2 regions of the Cellvibrio chitinivorans genome follow, and region 1 is predicted to be linked to the other one. Evidence: predicted binding sites of a transcription regulator. Region 1 holds the regulator's gene; the other holds the start of a gene.

Region 1 (11,235 bases):
TGGCGCAAATACACCACTTCAGCAACGCTATCCACCAAAATACCGATGACATGGCGATCAGTTTCGATGATAACGATGCGGGTATTGTCGGTAATTTCGCCACTGGCCAAGTTAAAACGGTGGCGAGTATCGATCACCGTCACTACGTTACCGCGCAAATTGATGATACCCAACACGTAAGATGGCGCCCCTGGAACCGGAGCAATCTCCGAGTAGCGCAGCACTTCTTGCACCTGCATTACGTTGATGCCATAGGTTTCACCATCCAAGCGGAAAGTTACCCATTGCAGTACTGGATCATCGCTGCTCTTATTTTTTGTTGTATCAGTTGCCATCGCTTTTCCTCTCAAGCTGCACCATTGGCAGCGATCACATAAATGTCGTTATAACTATAGCCGAGGACTTTTCCTGTGCCACTTTTGTTTGATTCGCCCGGAGTTTACGCGGGAACGAAGTTTTTATCTGCATCAATTAGCATCTGTCCGATACGCGGAATATCCAGCAAGGCGCACATATGCTCTTTCACAGTACCGGCAAGCCAAGGGCGCTTGCTGCGATCGCCGCGCCATTTCACATCTTCTGGTTGCAAGGTGATCGGCTGATTCACTGAATCGACCGCCAGCCCCCAAGGCACACAGTTTATCGACATCACATATTTTGCGGTCTGCAAAAATGCTTCATCGTAACGCTCAGGCATCACAAATTTTGCGGTATTAACCGTGCGAATTTTACCTGCGGGAGTTGGTTGCAACCCCATGAACCAGTCCGCCTGCCCAAATAAAGGGGTTAACTCATCCGTTAATGGCTGGATTTGCCCCAACGAAATTAATGGCACCGCAAGCGTTAAACCTGAAACGGTAAACAGTAAAACATCAAAGCGCGATTGCGCCCACTGCGGGCGACCATTCTCAAGCCATTCGAGGCCATCAATTTGAAATTGAGGTGCCGGTGCCGCCAGCTCAGGATCAGCAATGGCCTCAACGATGGTCTCTAAAGGTGCAATTTCTGTAATGGGAGATTCAATCACCCAGTCCTGAATTTCTTCAGGATTATTTATAAATTCAGATTTTGCCTCTATAAGCAATTGCGGACGAGCAGATTGCAATAGCCGTTCAAGCTTGAGCTTTTGCTCAATGGACTGAATGGGTTCAGGTTCAGCATAAGTTGGGATTGAATCTGATTGGGTTTTGGGTGCTATTTGCGAGACAGGCTCTACCCGCAAATTCACTTTTTTAGGCTTATGCTCAGGCTTTTGCTTGGTGTCAGACACCTTTTTAGCGGGCAAGGCTTTCGTAGGCAGAGACACTATGCGTGCGCCACCAGAGCTGGCAGCAACGGGTAGCACTTGCTCGTCAATGGCCGCTAACGCGTGATCCAGCAGGCTTTCATCGCCAAAGCCGCCACCTAACAGGTCGTCAAAATAATTGCTCAGGCTATCATCTGGCGAGCTGATGCCGCCATCAACATCATTTTTCTTGCTCACGACGCCGCACCCGTTTTATTGGTTGCAACGCGAGGAGCCTGCTCGGTTTTTGCTTCATCGGCGCGGATCGCTTTTTCCAGCCAATGCCACAAGGATAAATATGCTTCTGCACCGCGGCTGGTTGGATCAAATAGATGGGGTGGAATACCTGCCTTACTGGCATCACGAAAACGCGTGTCGATTGGGATATGACCAGGCCAGGCCTGCTCGGGATAAGTATTGCGAATGGTGCGCAAGCTGGTTACGGACGCTTGCGTTCTGCGGTCAAACATCACCGGAACGATTGTATAAGCCAGCGCTTTTTTGCGTGAACGCGACATCATATTCAGCGTGCCGACCATTCGCTCCAAGCCCTTGAGCGCGAGAAATTCAGTCTGCACCGGAATCACCAAATATTGGCAAGCCGCCAACGCGTTCACCATGAGTACCCCCAGCAAAGGTGGGGTATCGATCAACACATAATCGTAGTCATCAGCGAGATGCGCCAAAGCGCGGCTCAGCACCAAGCCCATACCGTCTTGCCCTATCGCTTGTCGCTCCAGCGTGGCTAAAGCCGTGGTCGATGGCAGCACATGCAGATTGGGAAAGTCAGTTTCGATAATCAAGCGACGAACGGAATCCCGCGTAAGCGTTTTACGTTCCTGGAATAAGGTGTAACTGCTCAGCTGCTGAGTGTCAGGATCCTGACGGAAATAAGTCGATAAGGAACCGTGCGGGTCAATATCCAGTAATAGCACGCGCTTCCCGGACGAGGCGATTAATCCCCCGAGAGACACGCTGGTAGTGGTTTTACCTACTCCACCCTTCTGATTTGCGATTGCCACGACACGCACGTTCAAGTCCTCTCTGGCGCCAAACACCAGACATTTTTGTCATTTATTCATGCAAAGCAAGCTCTATGCCCAAACCACCGTGGAAAATTAAGTATTGCCGAGCAGAAAGCAACGTCAAGTTATCGGCTCAGGTTTAGGAATATTTAATGGGAGCTTAGTATCGATTAAGGTTTTGCTGTAGCTGTAGAGTTTGATGCAGATTGAGCCTTAGCAGGTACGGGGTTTAGTTTGGGGCGCTCCATTTTGCGCTTGGCAACCATAATAGTAACTCGCCGATTTTGTGCTCGCCCCTGCTCGGTATCATTAGGAGCGACAGGCTGATATTCACCGTAACCCACTGCCGACAATCGCTCTGGCGCCACACCTTTGCTCGCAAGATATTTCACAATCGCACTTGCACGTGCCGTCGATAACTCCCAGTTGGTTGGATATTTCACGCTTTTGATGGGAATGTTGTCAGTAAAGCCTTCAACCTGAACCGGATTTGAGTAAGCTTTTAAAATAGACGCAATTTCATCAAATATTTTTTGCGCTTGCTCACTGGTATCGGCACTACCAGACGAAAACAAAATACTGTCTTTTAATTCGATCTGCAGCCAAAGCTCATTGCTGGAAACTTGAATTAATTGTTCGTTGATTAATTGCGAGAATTTTTCAGTCACCAAATCCGATATCTGCGTCAGCTCATCGCTGGTTTTAATGGGATTACCGGAGTTTTCAGATTCAGCGTCGGCCTGTTCTTGCGGCTGAGCATTAGTAGGCGCGCCCTGCTCTCCGCTTGCTGGCTCAGTCGAAGCACGCCCCATATCGATTGGAGTAATAATCGCGTTTGAGGGCGATGCATTGTCTTGCGCATCTGATGAAGATTGCGTTTCTGTTGGCCGATGAAACGCCTCAATAAAAGTATCGGATAACACACGATACTTACTGTCGCTGACTTGTGATATTGAATACATCACCACAAAAAAGGCAAACAGGAGAGTAATAAAGTCGGCATATGAAACCAACCAGCGCTCCTGATTAACATGAACCTCTTGGCGTCTGCGACGTACCATAAAAATACTGCTAGGAAAATTGAGAGATTAATAAACGATTTGGATTTACTGCGGATGTAAATATCCATTCAGTCGCACTTCAATCGAGCGAGGATTTTCGCCGTCAGCGATTGCAATAATTCCCTCAATAATTAATTCGCGATATTGTGAATTTTCATTCACACACATGCGCAATTTATTGGAGACGGGAATAAACACCAGGTTTGCCAAAGCAACACCATAAATTGTCGCCACAAAAGCAATCGCGATTCCAGGGCCAAGCGTGGCAGGATCAGCCAGATTATTCATTACGTGAATAAGCCCAATCACTGCACCGATGATGCCGATAGTGGGAGCATAACCGCCCATGGACTCGTAAAACTTTATCGCATCAATATCGCGCTGCTCATCGACGATCATGTCAGTTTCGAGAATGCGACGAATAACTTCCGGCTCATTGCCATCCACCAAAAGCTGCAACCCTTTTTTAGCAAACTTATCTTTTTCTCGTTCAGAAACAGCTTCCAACCCCAGCAGACCATCTTTACGCGCAGCTGCTGCCCAGCGCACTATATTGGCAACACCTTGCTTGAACGGCACATACGGCGGTTTAAATACCCAGCGAATAATTCTTAAAGCGCGGCGCAAACTATTTTTGGATGTCTGTAACATAGCTGCGCCCAAGGTACCGCCAATCACAATAAATGCAGCTGGGCCATTTACCAATGTACCCAAACCACCACCTTCTAAAAAATTTCCGCCGATAATGGCTGCAAACGCAATGATGACGCCAAATATGCTTAGCAAATCCATTACATAACCTCTCGCACTAAGCGTGGCCCAATTTCTTTCAGGCTTAAGACTTTATCAGTCAATCCCGCTCGTGCAACTGCCATCGGCATACCATAAATCACGCAACTTGCTTCATCTTGTGACCAGAGAGCAGAACCCGCTTCTTTTAATAAGCGCGCACCATTGCAACCATCGGACCCCATTCCGGTTAATACAACCCCCAACACTTTGTCGGCGTAAATATTGGCTGCTGAACCAAAGGTAATATCAAGCGAAGGTTTGTAATTCACGCGCTCATCATCCGGCAACACTCGCACAGAACCACCATTACGGCGATCAAGCATTAACTGTTTTCCACCCGGTGCCAGCAATGCCAAACCCGCTTGTAGCTGGTCACCGTCTACTGCTTCGCGCACGCGAATATTGCACTGTTTATTTAAACGCTCGGCAAATGCCTTAGTGAAATTTTCCGGCATGTGCTGCACTAGCACTATAGGTAAGGGGAAATTGGCAGGCAGTGTGGTCAACACTTCAGCTAGTGCAACTGGCCCGCCTGTTGAGGCGCCTATCACCAGTAACTTGGGTTGTTTTTTGAGGCGATAATTATCAACACCGGAGGATTTTGCCGAATCCTCTGCTGGCGCATTTACCATTGGCCGCACAGGCGTTCGTGTAACAGGAACCGGGGCGCGTAACTGCGGGGTTGATGAAACAGAGGTTGGTCTTGGCTCAATAATGGGCGCCGCACGTGCAGTAACGCCCGCTAAAGTAATCAGGCGCTCATGCAGTTTTTTCTTGAGTGCATCTGAGCTGCGCGATACTTCAGCGAAATCTTTGGGAATAAAATCCAGCGCACCTGCGGCCAAAGCATCGAGTGTTACTTTAGCGCCTTCATAGGTAAGCGAAGAAAACATCAGAATCGGCACTTTGCGATTGGCCATTATCAGCTTGATCGCAGTAACGCCATCCATCACCGGCATTTCAAAATCCATGGTGATGATGTCCGGCTTTAGTTGTTCTGCTTTTTCTACTGCTTCGCGACCATTACTGGCTATGCCGATGACTTTTAAATCCGGGTGCTCATTAATAATATCTTTCAAGCGATGCTGAAAGAAATTTGAATCATCAACTACTAATACCCGAACAGGCATCTAACTCACTCCGCAGTTGCAACTGCTGTGAAAAATTAACGTTTGAGTTGGCCGCGCTAATAAATCGGGTCGCCAAAACCAAAACAACGATTAGCTATGACCCCAACTGGTCGATCCTTTTGCATAGCGACGCAGCAAGCTGGGAATATCCAGAATTAACGCGATGGTGCCATCACCTGTAATCGTGGCGCCAGCCATACCAGGGGTGCCCTGTAGCATTTTACCGAGCGGCTTGATGACAACTTCTTCTTGCCCGATCAACTGGTCAACCACAAAGCCAACGCGGCGGGTTCCAACAGTAACGATAACAACGTGTGCATTGTCAGGACGTTCGCCGTAGGCGTTTTTAACCAGCCAATCTTTCATATAAAACAGAGGGATTGCCTGATCGCGAATCGCAACACAATCCTGCCCGTCAACAATATGGCTCTTGGTTAAATCCATGTGGAAAATTTCATTCACACTCACCAATGGGAAGGCAAATGTTTGCTGCCCGAGCATAAACATAAGCGTTGGCATAATAGCTAGGGTGAGCGGCACTTTAATAATAAAACGCGTGCCCTTACCCAATTCCGATTTGATTTCTACGGTGCCGTTTAATTGGGTGATTTTAGTTTTCACCACATCCATGCCTACACCGCGGCCAGACACATCGGAAATTTCTTTTTTCGTTGAAAAACCAGGCGCAAAAATTAAATTGTATGCTTCGGTATCGGATAATCGATTGGCGGTATCTTCATCGAACAGACCTTTCTCAACTGCAATATTACGCAGCTTTACCGGATCCATACCGGCGCCATCGTCGCTAATTGACAGAAGGATATGATCACCCTCTTGTTCAGCAGACAGCACAACCTGGCCTACACGCGATTTGCCATTAGCCTCGCGGATCTCAGGAAATTCGATGCCGTGATCGACCGAGTTGCGCACCAAATGCACTAAAGGATCGGCAAGTGCTTCAACCAGATTTTTATCCAAATCTGTTTCTTCACCCACCAATTCCAAATTAATTTCTTTGCGTAGATTACGCGCAAGGTCGCGAACAACACGCGGGAAACGACCAAAGACTTTTTTGATCGGCTGCATGCGGGTTTTCATTACCGATGTTTGCAAATCTGCGGTAACCACATCGAGATTGGCAACAGCTTTTACCAAAGCTTCATTGGTTGAAGCATTACCCAAACGCACTAAACGATTGCGCACCAATACCAGCTCACCAACCATATTCATAATGTCATCGAGGCGCTGGGTATCTACCCGCACAGTTGTTTCAACTTGCGGCGCTTCTTTGTCATTGTTCGAGGCAGCCGCTGGTGCTGCGGCAGCCTTAGGCGATTCGATTTTTTTCGCCGGTGTCGCTACTGCAGGTTTTGGTGCTGCGGGTTTTACGGCAGCGGTTTCTGATTTCGCTGCTTTAATCTCTGATGGCTTTACCTCAGGAGTTTTTATTTCTGCGGGTTTAATTGCAGGTGCTGATGTTGATGCTAGAGTCGCGCCCGGCCCTTTACCTTTGCCGTGCAACTGATCGAGCAACGCATCAAATTCATCATCGCTAATTAAGTCGCCACCTGCGCTCGCCGCGGTTGGTGCAGGTATTGATGAAGATGTTGCTGTAGGCGCAGATACAGCTGGAGCTGCACTTGGCCCAGGGCCTTTGCCCTTACCATGAAGCTGATCGAGCAATGCTTCAAATTCATCGTCAGTAATTTCGTCACGGCCAGAAGCAGAAGCTGAATTTGTAGTATGCGATGGAGCATTGCTAACTATAGGAGCTGCGGTGCCCGGCCCTTTGCCTTTACCGTGTAATTGATCCAGAAGCGCATCAAATTCATCATCGGTGATGTCATCATTCCCCGAAGATGTTATTGGAGTATCCGTAGCAATGGACTCATTGGCTGATGCGGGCTTACCGGCGATTGCATCCAACAATTGTTCGAATTCTTCGTCGGTAATATCTCCACTGGGAGTTTCTGCAACTGGCGCAGTTTCCGAAACAGCAGATACAGCAGGCACCTCGATTTCAATATTTTCTGGCTCATCCGCTTCATTCAAATCTGCACAGGAAACCAAGCGTTCCAAAGCGGCGATCAGCGATGGGTCAACCGGAGGTAATTCTTCGCGCTGGGAAACCAATTCAAACTGCTGGTTAACCATATCCAACGCTTCAAGCACAACGTCCATCAATTCCGATGTAACGGCACGTTTGCCATTGCGCAAAATATCAAATAAGTTTTCAGTCAAATGGCAGCATTCGACCATGGGTGTTAGTGCCAAAAAACCTGCACCGCCTTTAACGGTATGAAAGCCGCGAAAGATCGCATTCAACAGGTCTTTGTCTTCAGGACGTTGCTCCAAATCAACCAATTGCTGGCTCAGGCGCTCAAGGATTTCTCCCGCCTCTACCAGAAAATCCTGGAGAATATCCTCGTCATCACCAAAACTCATTCAACTTTACCTCGCGTGTCACGCAGATATTAAAAATTATCGTAATTAAAAGCCCAGACTCGACAATAAATCGTCAACATCATCCTGGCCTGATACCACATCTGCGCGCTCTTTATTAATTTGCGGGCCTTCCGCTTCGGTTTTACGTTTGAGCATAATTTCTTTGTCGTGCTCAAGCATGTCACTATCTACATCGAGGCCGGCAATTTCTTCAACCTGACCGGCAATACGCACCAAACTGACCAAATCTTTTTCAACATCATTAATCAACCCGATCACGCGCTTTAATACTTGACCAGTTAAATCCTGAAAGCCTTGTTCTAAAACAATATCTTGCAAGTTTTTGCTTAATTGTTCGGTGCCGGTAACCATTTGCCCTAAAAAACCATCCATACGTTCATAGAGTTGGCGAAATTCATCCGGCGTCATTTCACGGCGTTTCAAGCGCGCCCACTCGGTGCGCAAACTGCTGGCTTCTTGCCCGAGATTCATCGCAATAGGAGCAGCTTCATCAACCACATCCATGGTTTTTTCAGCGGCTTTTTGCGTTAACTCAATAACGTAATTCAAACGATTGGAGGCATCGTGAATATCCGAATTGGCAATTTTCGGCGGTTCTTTAGTGAGATCGGCATCGACATTGAAGTTGACAATTGCATTGTGCAAACCACGCGTTAAACGCCCGACAGATTGAAAAATATGACGGTCGCGCGCTTGAGTGATGGTATGAATTAGCACTGATGCTTCTTCGAACTGATCGCTTTGTAATTTTTCGGTGAGCAGCTTGGCGCACTCTTTCAGTTCGATCACAAATTCTTCATTGAAGGATGTTTGGAGTTCAGATGCCATGACAACGCCTTATTTATTATTTGATCGAAGACAATTAACCGACGCGATCAAAAATTTTCTCGATTTTTTCCTTCAGTGCTTGCGCAGTAAACGGTTTAACCACATAACCATTCACTCCCGCTTGCGCCGCCTCGATGATTTGGTCGCGCTTGGCTTCCGCTGTCACCATTAATACCGGCAAGGTGCGCAACTTTTCATCGGCGCGAACAGCCTTGAGCAAATCGATTCCGGTCATGCCTGGCATATTCCAGTCAGTTACCAAAAACTGGAAATCACCACTTTTCAGCATAGGTAATGCCGTGACGCCATCATCTGCTTCATGGGTATTGGAAAAGCCCAAATCCCGCAGCAAGTTTTTAATGATCCGTCGCATTGTTGAAAAGTCATCAACAATCAAGATCTTCATATTCTTATCCAACGCAACCTCCACCACCCTGACGGGATTTTCATTTACTCATAGTCTAGTAGGAGTTAAAGCTTCGGCCAGTGCTGGCACACAAATCTTCAACTTTTAATGCGAATCATAGCCCAAATACCTGTAAATACAGAGTTTTTGCTAGTTATCTATGAAATCACAGCCAATTCGCCTGATATTTGAACAAGCTTCAGCCCGCTTGCCAATCCGCCAGCTTGTGGCGTAAACGCGCCGCCGCCTGACTGTGAATCTGACTAACGCGGGATTCACTTACCCCAAGCACCAAACCGATCTCTTTCAGGTTGAGCTCTTGATCATAATAAAGCGCCAGCACCATGCGTTCGCGTTCGGGTAAAAGTGCGATGGCTTTTGCCAACGCCTGTTTTAAACCATCGCGCTGGATACCATCGAGCGGGCTGACAAATGCACTGCTGTGCTCAGAAGCATCGATGTTGCTGTCTTCTTCACCAAAGGTTTCTTCGTAACTAAATAAACGGCTGCCGTTGGAGTCTTGCAGCATTTCAAAATATTCTTCGAGTTCAACCCCCAGCTCAGCGGCGACTTCGCTATCGCTTGCATCGCGACCGGTGCGCGCTTCAACTGCCGCAACCGCTTGAGCTACTCTGCGCGCATTGCGATGCACCGAGCGAGGCACCCAGTCACCGCGGCGCATCTCATCGACAATCGCACCGCGAATACGAATTCCGGCATATGTTTCAAAACTCGCACCGCGCGAGGCGTCATATTTTTGGGAGGCTTCGATAAGGCCGATCATGCCGGCCTGAATCAGATCGTCTACCTGCACACTGGCAGGCATACGCATCATCATGTGATAAGCGATACGCTTAACTAAGGGAGCGTATTCTTCAATATTGATCTGGGCATCAAGTAAGGTTTTTTTATCGTACATGGCTAAACCATTGACTGCGGCCATTGAGCGCCCTCTTTTCAGTAATAATCTGGCAGCGTCCCAACAGCCTTGCGGTACAGCGTGTTTTATATATCCACTTCCCTACTACCATTTGCAGGTTAACGCGCATTCGCTGCCTGCAACAAACGCTCAACAAAAAATTCCAATCGCCCAGTAGGCGAATTGGGCAGCGGCCATTTATCAACTGTTTGCGCGAGTGCACGTATCGCAACAGCCGCTTTTGATGAAGGCGCAAACTCAAGTAGCGCCTTTTGTTTTTGTACAGCTTTGCGCACATTTTCATCAAATGGAATCTGCCCCACAAACTGCAAGGTCACATCCAAAAAGCGCTCACACACCGTATTAAGTTTGTTAAACATGTTGATGCCTTCTTGCGGTGTGCGAGTCATATTCGCCACAACCCGGAAGCGCTGCATGCCGTATTCTTTATTGAGTAATTTGATCAACGCGTAGGAATCGGTGATGGATGATGGCTCATCACACACGACGATCATCACTTCATTGGCGGCGCGCACAAAACTCACAACGGTATCGGAAATACCAGCGGCAGTATCAATGACTAATATGTCGACCTGATCGGACAAATCATTAAATGCATTAATTAATCCTGCATGCTCAGCTGAACTCAATTCGGCCATACGCTGCACGCCGGAAGACGCAGGCACAATTTTCATTCCGGCAGGACCAGTGACGAGAACATCGTTAAGGCTATGAGTACCCGCCAAAACATCGGCCAAAGTGTGAGTTGCGCGAACACCCAAGAGCACATCAACATTCGCCAAGCCCAAGTCAGCGTCCAGAAGTACAACGCGACGGCGCAACTCTGCTAGCGCAATACTGAGGTTGACGGAAATATTGCTCTTGCCTACCCCGCCCTTGCCGCCGGATACCGCGATCACCTGTACTGGTCGCACTTGACTCATCTACGCAAAACTCCAAACCTTGTCGTTGAGTTGTGCCGGGCTGTTGTGATGCTGATCACTTTAGCGGGCGACACACCAATGGTGATCTGATTATAGATAGGGATTAGCAATTCATCCGACTAATTTCAGTTTCACCAATAAAATCCTGTACTTATCTGCTTTTTTGCTGCTGCTCTGGCTGGGAAACAGCCACCGCTGGATTAGTTTTGAGCAGTGCAACGGCTTTCGATACCAGCTGATGCGCACGCGCGACATCCAGATTTTTGGGAATATCCTGACCATCAGTGGTGTAAGCAATTGGTAAACGGCTCTGCGCAGCTACACCCAAGGCTTCACCGATACTCGCGGTTTCGTCCAACTTAGTGAGAATGCAGCCCTG
Region 2 (11,235 bases), 200 kb from region 1:
GCCTGTTCCTTTCTGCTTGCGTGTCATCACTTCTGATCGGCAACCAGCTGCAAAGTAAATTGATGTGGTCTTTTCTTAAACCACTGGTTGGCTTTGACCCAAACGAAGTAAACCTGTTTGAAACGCCAATGGTGAAAGACCGCATGACATCGCTGCTGGGCGACAAATACGAACCCACAATGAAGCTGTTACGCACCGCACAAGAAATCCAACAGGAAGGCGCACTGTTTTACGTGGCGTCACGTTATGCGCCCGCTCAAGTGCAAACCATTACCGATAAAGCCGCGATGGTGTGGAACGCAGATACCAACCAAATGGCGGTTATGCTGATTAAAGATGGAGTGCCGAATATTGTCTCGGAGCAGGTAGAAGGCGCCAAAGAAAAAATCATTCCAACTCTGCCGACAGAACTGCAAACCGCTTACGACCAAGCGCAAGCCGCCAGTGCAGTGATCAATGAAAAGAAAAAGGCATTAGAAGATGCACAAAAAATTATCGATAACCCAATTGATGCGGTAACGGATACCGTCAATAAAAAAGTCGATGCAGAACAACTTGAACTGGAAGAAGCATTAAAGAAAGAAGCTGAGCAATTGAATAACCCTGCGCCATAACCCTGTTCACGGTTCCATCGCCACAAGCGCGGCATTTTTAGGCAAGCTTAATCAGAAACAAGGATGTTTCTTCGCACGAAGATAACCGCTTAACCGTAACCCCGTTTGTTCGCCAAGTACTCCTCCGCCAACGCAAAATCTTCCGGCGTATCTATATCCAAACTATCCATTTGCGACATCAAATACGGCACTTCGTGAGTGCGCGGAATCATCTGCTCACGCATAAATTCCTCAACCTTAAAAATCGAAATAGCGTTATTAGGCATATAGAGCGAGGGTAAATCCTGCCTGCGCATATAGGACGAATGCGCACCTGTCACCGGCGTCAAATATTCACCGCCGCCAACATAAGCTTTGATCAGCTGATTATTAATTTCGTAAACACTGATTAACCCACGGCAGGTTGGAAAATCATGGAACTCGGCCAGAGCCTCGCGAATGTGAACCGCCGTTCGCAAAGGTGATGTGGGAGGAAGCAGGATAATAATGTCTTTTTCAGCAGCTTTAATGCGATGGATAAATTCCGTCACCACATCATCGATGGGGGTGTCATCAAGCGCCAGATGCGGGTCGCGCTTGAACTTTTCTGCTCCGTAATAATGAGCAACCGAGAGGGTTTGATCGTCGTCGGATGACACATAAACACTATCGATCACTTCCGATTTAAGCGCCGCGTTGATCGTATAAACCAACATAGGCACATCGCCCAAAGGCGCAATGTTCTTTTGCGGCATGCCTTTGGAGCCACCGCGTGCGGGTATGAGAGCAAAGACTGTAGACATAACCCCTCCAACATCCTAACGAACGTGAATGGTATAGCTAAGCTTAAAAAATAGTCTTTGTATGTGGGATTTGCCACCTAAGCCTGCGTCATTTATTTCATCAAATGCAGGTTCAGGTGGCTGAATTGGATTAGCTATTAGATGAGGTGAACGGCAAGCGATCCGTAATGCCATCAAGGAAGTCGCCCGTGCTATTCAGCGAACGCACTATGGTTTCCATTGCGCTGAATTGCGCCATCAATCGGGCACGATAGGCTTCACTGCGGCGAGTTAATGCGTCCTCATCGTTTTCGACACGCTCAATGTCTTTGGTAATAGTTGCTTCACGCGCTGAAATCAGGCCGGATGTTTTCAGGAATTCGTTCACCAAACTGCTCATGGAACCAGCAAAACCGCGAGTAAACGTCAGTGTTGCAGTCGTAGCACCTGGCTCAACTGTCATGCTTAAGCCTTCAGCTTTGGAGCCAATCGCAGGCAAGAGAATATTGCCGGAACCGAAAGCTTCTACACCATCGACAGTACCGGCGACATCTGTTCCAGAGGAAACTGTCACACCGTTGCCGAAGCCCATGTCGGCCGACATATCGGCGCTAACACTGGAAAAGCCGACTGTACTGGATGCTCCATAAGAAGCAGATGTAAACACGAGTTTGCCACCCTCAAATGCAACATTCACAGTTGCACTAGCAGCTTTAAAATTCGAGTCCAAATTAATCAAACTTTGCAGTTCAGTCGCTAATTCAGCACCGGAACCATAGGCTTTATCAGGCAAGCTGATGGTATTGGAGGTAACCCCGTTTAACTGGAAAATAAAACTGTAGTCTTTGCCTCCGGTTCCAATACCTGCCATATCGACTGGTTCATTTGCAGTCATGGTGCCTTTGGAGGGCTGCTGAGTAATCACTACCTCATAAGAACCCGGCTGGCTGCGAGCGGTGTATTTGGACACACTAATATCAGCTGACGAAGACGATGCTTTAGGTACAAACAGATCACGCACCATCTCAAAGTTATTGTCGATAGCTGCACGGAAGCCCCAATTGTCTTCTTCATGAATGCTCAAAGAACCATCCAACTCAGTACGAATTCCCACGTTGGATAAGCTGGTAAACCCTTCGGTTAAACCGGGAATATTGGATGTAAGAACGTTGCGAATCCCCTGCATCAAGTTTTTCGCCAGCGGATCTTTGTTCAAGCTGCCGTAGTCATCGAGTTCTTTATTAAAATCAGTTAGTAGTTTTACTTCGTCGAGAAAGGTGTTGTAAGCAGTAACGAAATCACGAATAGTTTGCTCGGCGGTGGATTTGTCTTCTGATATGGTCACGCTCACTGTTTCAGTGGTGGATGCGCCAAAAAGGTCGAACTCCATACCTTCAACAATATCGGTGATATGGTTTGATTCACGGCTAACCAACAAACCATTAATACGCACCTTGGCATCCAAACCTTCTTGCAGTTGCTCCATACCACCAGAGCTTCCATTGAAAGCGAAATTCGATAAGCCGGGGCTACCGGCATCTTCGGTTACGCTAATTTCGATCTCGTTTTTGGCGCCAGTGCTGGATGTCATCAGTAATTTGAACTTACCGCCATCGCTAACGATGCTGGCAGTAACACCCAAATCAGCCGCATTGATCGCATCACGCAAACCGCTTAGTGAGTTGTTGGTGTCATCGATAATGATTTCACCGCCAGTCTTGCTTGAATCAACATTGAATGTGCCCCCATCCCAATCACCCAAACGGATAGTTAAGGTGCCTTTGCCAATTGGGCTACTCATAGAGTCATATTCAACAGAGGAGCTTAGCGACTGAGCTTGGGCGATTTGTTCAATTTTGAGTTGATAAGTACCCGCTGCGGCTTTGGAGTCCAGCTTGGTGATGCCTATTAACTTGGTATCAGGAACAGATAATGATTTGGCATTAAAGGTATCAGCACTACCTAAAGCAGCAGCCGCTGTTTCAAGCTTTGCCAAGGAGCTACGCAGTAAGCCGTAATCAGAGATTTGGGTTTCTAATAAGGTTTTTTTAGCGTCGAGGCGTTGAGATTGCACCATGGTGCTGGCTTCAGTGAGCTGATCGGCCAACTTATTGCTGTCAATACCAGAGCCAGTTCCCAAGGAACTGATAATGCTTGAGCCAATCGACCCATTCGTATTAGTAGCGCTGGTTACTGCCATAGATACCTCCAAACACCCAATTTGCCGCTTGCCGGTTTTCAACCTCATAGGGTTAGCGGCAAACAATGGGTAAACTTTAGCCGGTTTTGCCGCTTTTTTTGAGATTGACGCCGTTTAACCTAGGTAGAGCACAAAGCGCGCCAATTGGGTAAGCCAATCAATTTAAATCCCTCCTAACCTCCCTTTGCCAAAGGGAGGAACGAACTCCCCTTTGCTCCCCCTGTTCTGCTAATAGAGAGGAACTAACTCCCCTCTTTGAAAAAGAGGGGCTGGGGGAGATTAAAAACCCTCTTTTATTTAGCCAACTGCACTATCGGCAAAGTAAAAAAGAAGCGGCTGCCTTTGCCCAGTATTGAGCTGTAGTCAATGCTGCCGCCCATCCGCTCAATAATCACTTTGGTGATACTCAACCCCAAGCCGGTGCCATCACGGCGGCGGGTATCCGACGAATCCACTTGCGCGAAACGCTGGAAAATACGCGCGCGGAAATTCTCGGCGATACCCTGCCCTTCGTCGATAACCGTGATAGTCAAGGAGTGCTCATCGCACCGCATTTCTATTCTTACGACACCATCCAGATAGGAAAATTTGATGGCGTTGGAGATTAGGTTCGCCATAACCTGCAAAAAGCGGTCGGGGTCGATATTTGCCACCGCCTGCATCGTCGCCTCAGTTGGCACCTCAAGTTGCAGTTTTACGCCGTAGCGATCAGCGTATCCATGATTCTGCTCAATCGATTGTTGCACTAGCGGATAAACCACACTCTGGCGCAGATTGAGCTGCACTTTGCCGAACTCCAGTTTGTCCACATCGAGAATATCGTTCACCAAGCGCGCCAACCGATCCACATTGGTATTGGCAATCACCAGCAAATCGCGGATCTTATCGGCCATTTCACCCAGGCTTCCACTAAGAACGATGCTGAGTGCGCCCTTAATCGACGTCAGAGGTGTGCGTAACTCATGGCTTACAGTGGAGATAAACTCACCTTTTAATCGCTCGACTCTCCGCTTCGCAGAGGCATCATGAATAATAAATGTGAAGAGCTTTCGCTCTTGAATATCGACCGGGCTTACACTCATCTCGATTTCCAAATCATTGCCATCGCTGCAACGCCCCAGCATTTCGCGCACATTGGCAGTCGCCAAATGTTCAGAATACTCATTCAGACTGTGGCGTAACGCGGGTACCAAATCAGCGATATTCAAGCTAAACAGCTGCTCAAGCGGATACTTGAATAAACTGGCCGCCGCTGGATTAGCCTGTTGAATCGCCCCCTGCTCATCCGCCACCAAAATCGATTCCACCGCATTTTCCAAAATCGCGGCCAGCTCTTTGGTGCGCTGTTCAACCAAATTGCTGATGTGCTGCGTGCGCCCGCTAATCAGCAATAAAAACCCACCCAACAAGCTACAAAACAACAAACCACCGGCCAATACAAACCAGGATTGCAAACTCACATGTTCCGTAAGGAATTTTTCAGTCGGACCAATACTGATCAATAGCTGTCGGCCACCCACCAGAATCTCTTTGGTAAAAATCAGTTCGCGTGCATAGGCTGGGATTGGCTGCTCTTCACCACGATAGAAAATAATCGGCTTACCTTCGGTGATATCAACAATACGCAGCTGGTAATCACCCGATGAATAGGTACTACGCACCACCTCGACCAACTCGTCAGTGCGCACAATTGCCGCAGCAAAACCTACCAAGAGGTCACGCCGCTCCAGCACACTGTTGGTCATGTAGCGGTTTTTATAGACGGGGCAAAACATCACCACACCCGGCGTCAGCTTTTCTTCCTGCAGCAGATGCAATGGGCGCGTCATAGCAAAATGGCCTGTATCGCGCGCACGGGCGGCAGCTTCTTCCCGCGTGGCATCAGAAAAAACATTAAACCCGAGAATGGTTGCATTCTTCTGCCAGGGTTCTACATAGGTAATGGAAAGATACTCGGCGCGCTCTGGCGCAACAATAAAATCGCCCGCTGCATTTTTTTCTTTGATCGAAAAACTTCCCGAACTTTCTGCACGGATTTTGGCTTCATAAGCCGCGCGATCCGCATGAAAAACCCGCTGATTCCACGACAATCCCGCAATACCCTGCTTTTTGATGATCACCTCATTCACATAATGCGAGAACTCGGCACGTGTTACCTCTTCCGAAGCGACAAATAACCCACGCAGAGTCGATAAAGTGTAATCCACCGACGACAAATTATTATCAATCGCCCCCGCCACCAAACCGGCCTGCTCTTCAAACTGCCGGTTTAACTTTCGCTGTTCATTGTTGCTAGACATAACAAACACAACAACCACAATCAGGCTACTCACAATCAATGGCACACCAACCGTAAGGCGGCGGCCTCGCCATAAATGGCGCGGCCTGGCAAAAATTACACACATAAGCGGTGTTGCAATCAGCACACCTATGGCATCGCCAATCCACCAGGTCCACCAGCTGTACAGCATTTGTTTGAGCGGGATAATTCCATTGGCATAAAGCACTATCACACCAATAGTCGCGCTTAAACTGGTCGCAACTGGCCCGCCCAGAATGAAAAACGCAAAAATTTGTCGCTCATCCGTCAGGCTATTCGGGAAGCCAACAAAGCGGCGGATTAACAAGGCGCCAACAACACCCGCCAAGGTACTGGCGCAGGCGATTTCCATTGCTACAAGAATTGATTGAAATGTAATCGTCGGAGCTGGGTTGATAGAAATGTTGAGCAGTGTCGAGCCAAGAAAAACGCCAATCGACATGGGTAAACCCCATATCAATAACGCACCCAAGGCGACACCCATAGGAAGAAATAAACCCGAGACAAACCCCGGTGGAATCGCCAGCAATAGCGACAATCGCCCAGCCACTAGATAGGCGAGAGCCAATAAAACTATTCGCAGTGCAATAACCGTTGCTGGTGGATGAGAAAATTTATCGGGCAAACCAGTAACCATGCAGCGCTCTCGATGTTTGATATGCGTAAAGCACACTCAAATCACTTAATTAGATGTATTTATAGACTAGCCGAGAGAAACCGATAGCACCGAAAAAAATAAAAAAACCGCAGACAGAGCTGCGGTTTTTAATCCCTCCCCCGCCTCCCTTTTTCAAAGGGAGGAGCTTTGAACTCCCCTTCGTTTCAAGAGGAGCTTTGGACTCCCCTTCGACTTAATTTAAGAAGAGCCTTAAATTCCTCTTCTTAATTCGAAGGAGCGTTGAACTCCACTCTTTATTAAAGAGACGCTTTTAGCTCCCCTCTTTTTAAAGAGGGGCTGGGGGAGATTTATTTACCTTATCTCAACAATTGCAACACTTGCTCTGGGCGCGCATTTGACTGTGCGAGCATCGCTTGCGCTGCTTGTTGCAACACTTGCGCGCGGCTTAATGCAGCGGTTTCAGCAGCAAAGTCGGCATCGGTAATGCGCGAGCGAGAAGCTGAAGTTTTTTCTGAAACGTTAGCAAGGTTGGACATGGTGAAATCCAAACGGTTGTTCACCGCACCCAAGTCTGCACGTGTGGCGTTTACCTGCTCCAGTGCTTTATCAACGATGCTGATTGCACGTTGCGCACCTTCGTAGGTGTCGATCTTAATACTGGCTACGCTGCCAACACCTTCGGTGGCGTTGCGTTCTTGAAAGCCGGTAATGGCCAAAACATCAGCAACGGTAGCAGTATCACCGTACTTAATAGAAATCTCTTCACCGTTAGCAGAGCGTAAAGCGATTTGCCCAGTTCCTCCCGCAAACGCAACCACACCGGTTTCATTGGAAGATAGATTTATTACACGAACAGTTTCAGCCAAAGTAGTGGCCGCCGTACCGGTACCGGTGATTTTACCAATCTGGATACCGTTAATAATTAAATCACCTTCTTGCAATACATTTGAGGATGTACCAACCGCGGTGCCAAGCAAGTTTCCATCAGCATCTTGTACATCAATACCTATCGCAGCTAACTCAGCAGCAGATGCGGTACCTGCTTGAATAGTCACACCACGCTCTTCAGCACTTTCATCGTTAAATACAAGTGAAAAATTGGTATCAACAGCTGTGGTTACGCCAGCACCGGATGCCCCACCAGCGGTAGAAGAATCTGTTACTCGAATTGCAGTTCCGCCTGGCGCGGTCAGCACCAACTTGCCGCTATCGGTTAAGGTTGCTTCCACAGCGGTTTCAGCATTAATTTTGGCAACTAACTCTTTCATGTCGTTAGTGCCAGTCAGAGTATAGGTTTGCTGTAAACCATCACCGTCAGTATATGAAATTGTCAAAGTCTCGGACGGTGAACGCAACACACCCGACCCAGCACCAGCAGCAGTGTATTGAACCAGCGTGGTCACGCTAGCACCCTTACCTTCCAGGTCAGCGTTCCAGATTTTCATAATGTCGTTGACAGTTGTTGTAGCCGCCGCTGGAACAGCACTCAGCTCAACACCGTTTACGATCAGGTCACCATCTGTATCAAGATTGCTCAACGCATCGATATATTCATCTATGGTTGGAGGAGCGGACAAGGTAGCAGACGTCGTCTCTGCCCCAACAATATCCCCCGAAGAACCGCCCATGCTGGTGGTCGAGAAAGAACCGATGGTTACATCCATCACTTCATTCGCTTGCGAACCCACTTGCAGGAAGGTTCCCTTCATGGTGCCGTCGAGCAGTTTTTGGCCGTTGAAGGAGGTGGTTTCAGAGATGCGATCCATCTCTTTTTTCAGTTGCTGTACTTCCGCATCCAATGTTTTGCGGTCGGCATCGTTATAAATGCCGTTCGCAGATTGAATAGAAAGTTCGCGAATGCGTTGCAGCATGTTGGTAACTTCTTGCAAAGCACCTTCTGCGGTTTGTACGAGTGATACACCGTCGTTCGCGTTGCGGATCGCTTGATCCAAGCCGCGAATTTGGGAAGTCATACGGTTTGAAATGGCGAGGCCTGCGGCGTCGTCTTTTGCCGAGTTAATACGTTGGCCAGAAGACAAACGCTCGGTAGCTCTATCAAGCGCATTTCCAGAGTTCAACAATTGGCGCTGTGAATTCAAGGAAGCGACATTGGTGTTAATGATTAAAGGCATAACAAATCTCCTAATGATTGTTCCTGTTCACAGCGATTTATCTGTGACAAGCCGACAGTTGAAGCTCAGAAACATCGACAATCAAAATCGCATGGTCTGTGAGAACTTCGTGGCAAGACTTGTAAGAAATAAAACCAACGGGATTTCTATACGGGTCGCCTAAACGGGTTTTTGCACGGACCGTGCCAAAAAAATTTGCGGCCGAAAAAACGGAGATTTGCAGCAGTAAAAAAGCGCTGAATAAAACGGCAGAACGAGATTAAAAAATGGAGAGAATTAGCTCAGAAAATACGCAACTATTTTTATAATTTTTAAATTAATTTCACCGCAAAGTATTAACACAAAAACAGCGCGCAAAAAAAAGAGCAGCCCCAAGCTGCTCTTTTTTAACACTCACAAAATGACAAAAAAGCCATTAAAAACAGGCAATTACAACAAAATCATGCCTGTGCATTTATTAGGCTGATTTGATCATCTATCGCCAACTGCTGAGCCAAACGCAAAAATATTTCGTTCGGAATCTGACGAATAACTTCTTGCGTATTGCGATCCAACACCTTGACGATGGTCTCACCGGATTCTGCATCGTAACTGAAATTTAAATCGCGCTGGGTGGACTGAATATAGTCATTCATTTGTGCAACAGCGGCCTGTACTTTCTCTTGAACCGCTTGAGAATTGACGGCATCAACAGCTACAGGCTTTGCCGCTTCGGCAATTGGCGGCAAATCATTGCCGGTTTTTTGACCTTGAGCGCCACCCACCAACGACGAAGCCGATACAGATTTAATCTGTACCGGGTTCGCAGTTACTTTAGTGATCTCATTCATCATGTAGCCCTCACTAGAAGCGATTCAGGGCTAGCCTTGCGGCTAACCCTGACCTGTTATCACCTTATCTCAACAGTGACAGCACTTGTTGTGGTCGAGCGTTGGATTGCGCCAGCATCGCTGAAGCCGCTTGTTGCAACACTTGTGAACGGCTCAGTGCAGCAGTTTCCGCAGCGAAGTCAGCATCCATAATACGTGAACGAGCAGCTGAGGTTTTTTCAGAGATGTTAGATAAGTTAGATACAGTGAAGTCCAAACGGTTGTTAGCAGCACCAAGCTCTGAACGGGTATCGTTCACTTGCTCCAAAGCCTTGTCGATAATACCGATAGCTTTTTGTGCGCCTGCTTCGGTAGAGATATCGATAGATGCTACAGAACCAGCACCTTCGGTGGCGTTGCGCTCTAGGAAGCCAATCTCAGTTCCCATTGTAGCTGTTGCATTGTCACCATATTTAATGGATATTTCTGAACCATCAACAGACTTCAAATTGATACCAGTACTGGAACCATAAGCAATAACACCAGTTTCTGATGACTTTTCATTAATAGCCTCAATTAGATTTTCAGCTTTTGTCGTAGCGCCTGCGGCGTCAGCGGCCGCACCACCAGAAACAGGACCAACTTCAACACCGTTGATAATAAGGTCGCCCTTATTAAGACCAACGTTTGCGTTCGCAGTTGTAACAGCCCCGCCTTTTATTGAGCCGTCATCATTAATTGTGTTTAGACCACTTGATGTTACAGCAGTAGCCACTTCGACTTTAATACCTACAGTATTTCCGGCTGTTTCATTAAATACTAACGAAAAACCTGTAGTGGCAGTAGCAGCAGTACCCGCATTAGTAGCACCGTTACCTAAGCCTGCCCCAATGGTAATACTGGTAGAGTTTTGAGCGGTTAGCACAAGCTTTCCTGCATCATTTAATGACGCTTGGACAATTCCACCTGCACTTTCATTAATTTTGGCAACAACCTCTTTCATATTGTTGGTGCCAGTGATATTCAATGTTTGAGTATTGTTATTACCGTCAACAACATTTATTTGCAGTGAGTCTGTACCGGCTACGAGAACCCCCGAACCAACGTTAGCTGCAGTAAACTCAGAAATAGTACCGACTGAAACTCCAACACTGTTGAAGTCTGCATTTAAAGTCTCCAGCATGTTGTTAACATTCGTTGCGGTGAGGACCGAACTGCTTGCCTTGTCATTAACTGTTAATGCACCAGCAACTAAGCCAGTTACAGCTGTAGTTACTGCAGCAAAAGTAGTAGAGCTACCGACAAGATCGCCTGACGACCCACCCAAGGAATTGGCATTAAATGAACCAATAGAAATATCAATCGTTTGGTTTTGCTGAGCGCCCACTTGTAGTTGTTTGGTACCCATTGAACCATCCAACAGGTTTTGGCCGTTGAAGGTAGTCGTTTCAGCAATACGGGTTAATTCTGATTGCAGTTGTTTTACTTCTGCCTGCAAAGTTTTACGGTCGGAATCTGAGTAGATACCGTTTGCAGATTGAACCGACAGTTCACGCATGCGTTGCAGAATGTTAGTAGATTCTTGCAGCGCACCTTCAGCGGTTTGGATCATAGACACGCCGTCGTTAGCGTTACGGATTGCTTGGTCAAGGCCGCGAACTTGTGAGGTCATGCGGTTGGCAATTGCCAAACCAGCAGCGTCGTCTTTTGCTGAGTTAATGCGGTTACCGGAAGACAAACGTTCGGTAGCGCGGTCAAGTGCATTTCCTGAGCTCATCAA

The links. The regulator FliA, encoded in region 1, starts transcription of late flagellar genes. The targets are predictions, from matches to a motif close to TAAAGTTATNNNNNNNNCGGCCGATANCC.
Region 2: fliD (flagellar filament capping protein FliD) is a predicted target of FliA. The motif match lies at 3,626-3,654, and genes of this name have one in related genera.

The regions. Positions count from the first base shown of each region.
Region 1 is NZ_JAYKKN010000002.1:562,996-574,230, forward strand. It holds gene SPL68_RS09130 (chemotaxis protein CheW) at 1-335, opposite strand, end outside; gene SPL68_RS09135 (chemotaxis protein CheW) at 440-1,483, opposite strand; gene SPL68_RS09140 (ParA family protein) at 1,480-2,316, opposite strand; gene motD (flagellar motor protein MotD) at 2,481-3,371, opposite strand; gene SPL68_RS09150 (flagellar motor protein) at 3,417-4,163, opposite strand; gene SPL68_RS09155 (protein-glutamate methylesterase/protein-glutamine glutaminase) at 4,163-5,293, opposite strand; gene SPL68_RS09160 (chemotaxis protein CheA) at 5,384-7,738, opposite strand; gene SPL68_RS09165 (protein phosphatase CheZ) at 7,784-8,587, opposite strand; gene cheY (chemotaxis response regulator CheY) at 8,622-9,005, opposite strand; gene SPL68_RS09175 (RNA polymerase sigma factor FliA) at 9,193-9,936, opposite strand; gene SPL68_RS09180 (MinD/ParA family protein) at 10,032-10,856, opposite strand; gene flhF (flagellar biosynthesis protein FlhF) at 11,008-11,235, opposite strand, start outside.
Region 2 is NZ_JAYKKN010000002.1:358,353-369,587, reverse strand. It holds gene SPL68_RS08320 (hypothetical protein) at 1-614, shown strand, start outside; gene SPL68_RS08315 (acylneuraminate cytidylyltransferase family protein) at 704-1,396, opposite strand; gene fliD (flagellar filament capping protein FliD) at 1,527-3,575, opposite strand; gene SPL68_RS08305 (CHASE domain-containing protein) at 3,869-6,532, opposite strand; gene SPL68_RS08300 (flagellin N-terminal helical domain-containing protein) at 6,871-8,646, opposite strand; gene SPL68_RS08295 (flagellar protein FlaG) at 9,087-9,479, opposite strand; gene SPL68_RS08290 (flagellin N-terminal helical domain-containing protein) at 9,541-11,235, opposite strand, start outside.